One region of the Buttiauxella agrestis genome, then DNA from elsewhere that is predicted to be linked to it. Evidence: riboswitches for the same ligand, from Rfam matches in the RefSeq annotation. Region 1 holds a riboswitch; the other holds the start of a gene.
What was found. A riboswitch is a leader RNA that binds a small molecule or an ion and turns the genes downstream of it on or off. The one in region 1 is predicted to bind thiamine pyrophosphate.
Positions count from the first base shown of each region.

Region 1 (3,114 bases):
ACACAGCATCGCGCAGCCAAACCAGCCAATCATGGCCGCACCAATACCCGAGGTGAAATGGTCGTAACCCGGTGCAATATCGGTGGTCAGCGGGCCGAGCGTGTAGAACGGCGCTTCGTGGCAATGCTCCAGTTCTTCGGTCATGTTGCGGCGAATCATCTGCATTGGCACATGCCCCGGACCTTCAATCATCACCTGCACATCGTACTCCCAGGCGATTTTGGTTAACTCGCCAAGCGTATGCAGCTCAGCGAATTGTGCTTCATCGTTGGCATCCTGAATGGAGCCGGGGCGCAGGCCATCGCCTAAAGAGAGTGAAACGTCGTAAGCCGCGCAGATTTCGCAGATTTCGCGGTAGTGCTCATACAGGAAGTTTTCCTGATGATGCGACAGGCACCATTTCGCCATAATCGATCCACCGCGCGAAACAATCCCGGTGAGGCGTTTAGCGGTCATCGGCACATAACGCAGCAGTACTCCGGCGTGAATCGTGAAATAGTCCACGCCTTGCTCGGCCTGTTCCAACAGCGTGTCGCGGAACATTTCCCAGGTCAGGTCTTCGGCGATGCCATCCACTTTCTCCAGCGCCTGGTAAATTGGCACGGTGCCGATGGGGACCGGGCTGTTACGCAAAATCCATTCACGGGTTTCGTGGATATAGCGGCCCGTAGACAGATCCATCACGGTATCTGCGCCCCAGCGCGTTGACCACACCAGCTTCTCCACTTCTTCTTCGATTGAAGATGTGACCGCCGAGTTGCCAATATTGGCGTTCACTTTCACCAGGAAATTACGCCCGATAATCATCGGCTCGGATTCGGGGTGGTTGATATTGGCGGGGATAATTGCCCGTCCAGCCGCCACTTCGTCGCGCACAAATTCCGGCGTGATATTTTCTGGCAGACGAGCGCCAAAACCCTGGCCTGGATGCTGGTGGCGTAACACTTCATCGCGAATACGCTCGCGGCCCATATTTTCACGAATGGCGATGAACTCCATTTCCGGAGTCACTCTTCCCTGGCGTGCATAGTGCAGTTGCGTGACGGTTTTCCCGGCTTTAGCCCGCTTAGGCGTGAGCTGTGTTTCGAAACGCAATTCATCCAGACCGTCATCGGCCAGGCGCTCTTTGGTGTAGGCAGAGCTGCGGTCGGTCAGGATTTCGCAATCATTACGTTCGGCAATCCAGTTTTCACGTAGTGGCGAAAGGCCGCGCAGGACATCGATGCTGATAGCCGGGTCGCCATACGCGCCAGAAGTGTCATAAACCGGAATGGCATCGTTAGGGGTGAACTGCGGGTTTTCTTTGCTACCGCCAGTGGCAGTCGGGCTAAGTTGGATTTCACGCATCGGCACGCGAATATCATCACGCGAGCCGGTGAGGTAAATGCGCTGAGAGTTAGGGAAAGCAGTGCCTTCGAGGGTATTGATAAAGTGTTGGGCAGCAGCACGCTGTTCGCGACGGTTTGGTTTTTTTTCAGTAGTAGACATAGCTCATTCCAGTAATTATCAGGAAGTGGCTTGTCAGAACAACGGAGGAGTAATGAATGTGGGGCGCCCGCGCACGGGTGAACCCAAAAGCAGAATTACTCTTGTTCCCTTCGCAGGTATTAACCTGATCAGGTTCCGCGGATCCCGAATTAACGGTCTCAGCCGGTGCTTAACTAAGTTAAACACTCGGCACTCCGACAAGAAGAAACCCGTATTGCTACGGGTCAATATGTAAATTACGCGTTAACAGAGCAGAACTCAAGCCGGACGTGCAAGGCTACCGGTCTCGTTCGCACTGTCATTTAGATCGTGGTCGTACGCCAACTGAATCAGTTTATCTTCCAGCGAAAAGCGTGATTCTAATGCTTCACCAATGCCGGAAAGTGCTTTCTGGAACTCAATATAGTTATCATGATCGATTGCGCTTTCGAGATGCGAATCGTAGAAATCCATGATTTGCTGGGTGTTGGCTTCAAGCTGTGGGTAAAGATGAGTGGCGGCTAAAAGTGGGCTGCTACCTTCCATTTCACTGATAATGCGTTCATAAATATTAAAATGGCCGGAAGAAAGATAATCCACGAGGTTATGGCAAAAATTATCCAGAGCCTTTTCATTGAGCGCGGTATGGGATTCCTTGTTAGGCTTGATCCCAACCATATTGTAATAAGCTACCAACAGATGTTTGCGGGCATGAAGCCATTGGTCGATTAACTCATTACTACCACCAACGCGCTCAGTCAGGTTTTCTAACTGGTTAAGCATGATTGACTCCGTGAGTAGAGATGTGACGCAAACGTACCCAAAAGTGTTACGACTATTTGTTTATACCAGCGAACTCGGGGATGTGCACCAGGTTATGGAACGCGTAATTCAAAAGTTAGATCAGGGCTGGTTTATCGTCAGTCATGAACAAAAACTGTGGCTGCCTAAAGGTGAGCTACCTCACGGAGCGGCAGAGGAATTTCAATTAGATGGCGCGGTGGGGATACCCATCGGCGAATGGGAAAATGAGCCTGTCTGGCTGGTGCGAGAAAATCGCAAGGCGGATATGGGGTCTGTGCGCCAGGTGATTGACCAGGATGTGGGGTTGTTCCAACTGGCGGGCCGTGGCGTGCAACTGGCGGAGTTTTACCGTTCGCACAAATTCTGCGGTTATTGCGGCCACGAGATGCACGTTAGTAAGACAGAATGGGCGATGCTGTGCTCCCATTGTCGGGAACGCTACTACCCGCAAATCTCACCGTGCATCATTGTGGCGATTCGCCGCGACGATCATATTCTGCTCGCCCAACACACACGCCATCGCAACGGGATTTACACCGTGCTGGCTGGGTTCGTCGAAGTCGGGGAAACCCTCGAGCAAGCTGTGGCCCGTGAAGTGATGGAAGAAAGCAGCATCCGCGTGAAAAACTTACGTTACGTCACCTCGCAACCCTGGCCGTTCCCGCAATCGTTGATGACTGCGTTTATGGCGGATTATCACAGTGGCGAGATTAAAATTGACCCGAAAGAGTTAATTGACGCGGGCTGGTATCGATATGATCAGCTCCCGCTGTTGCCGCCGCCAGGTACGGTGGCGCGTCGTTTGATTGAAGATACCGTCGCCCTGTGTCGCGCGGACTATGA
Region 1 covers NZ_UIGI01000001.1:4,678,859-4,681,972, reverse strand. The annotation lists gene thiC (phosphomethylpyrimidine synthase ThiC) at 1-1,488, opposite strand, end outside; TPP riboswitch at 1,577-1,695, opposite strand; gene rsd (sigma D regulator) at 1,747-2,250, opposite strand; gene nudC (NAD(+) diphosphatase) at 2,345-3,114, shown strand, end outside.

Region 2 (3,114 bases), 3.1 Mb from region 1:
CAGCGCATCACCCTGCTCCTTCATTTCTCGCTCATTTTGGGCATGAGGCGCATCCAGCAGCGCGGCGGCTTCAGGCAGATTCGGTGTGATCAGCGCCACTTGCGGCAACAGCCGACGACACAGGCTATCGACCGCAGAGGGCGCAAGCAAGGGATCACCACTTTTCGCCAGCATGACCGTATCGAGTATCACGTTTTGCGCATGGTAAAAAGCCAACCGTTCAGCCACCGCTTCGACGATATCAGTTTCAGCCAGCATGCCAATTTTAATGGTATCGATACGCACATCACTGAGCACTGAATCAAGCTGGGCGGCGACAAACGCCGGTTCAATGCGATAAACAGACTGCACGCCGCGCGTGTTTTGCGCCACCAGCGCGGTGATCACGCTGGTGCCATACGCACCCAGTGCCGAGAATGTTTTCAGGTCAGCCTGAATGCCCGCGCCCCCGCTCGGGTCAGTGCCAGCAATAGTCAATGCGTTAATACGTTTTTGCCCTTTCATGCCAGAGCCTCCGCATTGAGCCCGTAAAGTGCGTCAAGAAACGCCGGGACAAAACTGCCAGGACCGCGACTCACGGCAATCGCCTGTTCACCGGCGAATTTCATAAACTGGCAGGCGGCAGCGACGTTATCCAGCCTTGACCCTGGCAGCGAACAGCAAGCGGCAACCACGGCGGAAAGCGCGCAACCGGTGCCGACCACGCGCGTCATCAACACGCCGCCGCCCGCAACGCTCCAGGCGTTTTCGCCATCGGTGACGTAATCTTCCTCGCCGGTGACTGCCACCACCGCGCCAGTAAGCTGTGCCAGTTTAAGGGCGGCGGGTAATGCAGAAAGTGCATCGTCAGCGCTATCTACGCCACGGCCTGCGGAATGCTCCCCCGCTAATGCTAAGATTTCTGAAGCATTACCGCGGATTGCGGCAGGTTTTAGCGCGAGAACTTCGCGTGCAAATCGGGTACGAAACGCCAGAGCGCCGACGGCAACCGGATCGAGTACCCATGGCGTGGATGATTGATTCGCGGCGTGAATGGCGGCCAGCATTGCGCGGCTGCTGTCGGCGGTGAGTGTCCCGATATTAATCAGCAATGCACTGGCAATGGGGGCAAATTGCGCGGCCTCTTCGGGCTCAATGACCATAGCGGGAGCCGCGCCAATGGCGAGCAGCACGTTGGCGGTAAAACTCTGCACCACATCATTGGTCATGCAATGGACTAAAGGGGGAGTGCTGCGTAAGTTATGTAAAACCGAGGCGGCGCAGTGGCCGGGTAGCAGGTCAGGTTGCATCTTGTAAGCTCCTGCCTGGCGTGAAGAAGAGATGACCGGGCAGGCATCTGACTTCCCTACGCTGGCATTATCCAGATCAGGTGGTACGGGTATTTCTCAGCCTTCACAAAGAAGGGCACCCCGAGTCATTGATAAATCATACTTTTGCGTTCACAAGAATAATGCGCGCGACAGTGACTGTAAACCGCCTGTGCTGCCAGAGGTTAAGCCAGCGACGTTAACTTTTTGAATTGCCGCCATTCATCGCGGGTTATTTCCCAAAGCTCCGAATCCATTTCACCACTCACATATTGCGATTTTTCGGTGCAGATAAGCCGCATACCGTGACGGATGGAAAGGTTTTTGGAACGGTCATTGGCGACGGCCTTTGGCGCGCGTAACACGTCTTTCTCGAGTGTTTCAAACCAGAAATCATTCACTCCACCGCAGGCCTCACTCATCAGGCCCTGTCCTTGCCATTCCGGGACTAACCAGAAACCACGGTTGTTATCTGGAGTATCCATCAGACAAATTAGCCCAATTAATTCCTGCGGATTTTCTTTACGCCGAATGGACCAGAACCAGCCCTTTCCTTCTTTTACCGCAGGCAGCGCAACATTATCGACATAATGTTTTGCCGCGCCAGGTGGATAAGGCCATGGAACAGTAGAAACCAGGTAACGCACAATCTCCCAGCGCGGAAATACGTTTTGAATTTGCTCGGCATCTTCCGAACGAAGTGGCCGGAGGATCAATCTCGGTGTGATTATTTCCATACTGTTACCCTTTCTTCACGCTGTATTGTTTAGAGTAATTTATACATAAAATTAATAGCGGGCATCAACAAGTAATTAACATTTTTAGCAGGGTGTAACTTTCATGCGCAACAGTTATAGCTTTGTGAATATAACAGGAGAATGTCATCATCGAATTATATTATTATAATGACAATCACATATTCACAAGCATTAAAAACATTTAACCAATAAAAACAACATTCATAGCAAAGAAACAACAAGTAATCTTCGCGCAGGTCTATATTCCAATTGACTCGCACAAGATTCCATATGAAATTAATACCCACAAAACTGTTGAGCGTTGGTTTATTAAAAACATGATATTCTAAAATATCTTATATTGGGCAGCGCGCGTTTATTAATCAAATTTAGGGTTTTACGCTAAAAAATATGGTTTTATCAGCAAGTATTCAACAGCACATTAAAATATGTGTCACATTTTTCTTTTTATATTCGCTTGCTGCGAAACTGGGTCATCGTGTTGAAATAGTTGGGATACCGCTACGGTTTTATGACCTGACCTTACCCATCGTTACAGCATTGCTGATTTTATACCATCGCAGGGCACTCCCGACGTTAGCCCTGTTTGCCCTTTACAGTTTTTACCACTATCCATTGTTTGATTACCTGAGTATCGCTGCACAGTTGAGCAGTGCTTTAATCTGTGTCACGCTCTATTTTTGTGCAACGGGCAAACGAGGCATGGTCAGTTTTGGGCGCAGTCGCCTCTCTGCGCAACGCATATGTTGGCTCATTTGCCTTAATAGTTTTACATTTACCGTGCTCTACCAGTGGTTACTGCTCAAATTTCGTTTTATCTCAGCTTCTGATGAAAACATATTTAGCGTTATCACGCTGATCAATATTCAATGGATGTTGACGTCCTGTATTACAGGTGTCCCATTTTGCTATTTACTTTTCCGCACCTGCTACAAACCCTCATGGTTTTTAAGCTATTTGCGCCAGTTAAAAGATTTGATTGTTAATGGGCCACATGCAATAAGTCAGCTAGTATGGGCAATGCTTTTAATTGCTATTATGTACTGCAT
Region 2 covers NZ_UIGI01000001.1:1,597,947-1,601,060, reverse strand. The annotation lists gene thiD (bifunctional hydroxymethylpyrimidine kinase/phosphomethylpyrimidine kinase) at 1-504, opposite strand, end outside; gene thiM (hydroxyethylthiazole kinase) at 501-1,289, opposite strand; TPP riboswitch at 1,326-1,422, opposite strand; gene DY231_RS07580 (GNAT family N-acetyltransferase) at 1,493-2,044, opposite strand; gene DY231_RS07575 (sensor domain-containing phosphodiesterase) at 2,456-3,114, shown strand, end outside.
Region 2: it holds a riboswitch for thiamine pyrophosphate, as region 1 does, so the genes downstream of both, thiM (hydroxyethylthiazole kinase) here and thiC (phosphomethylpyrimidine synthase ThiC) in region 1, are expected to answer to the same signal.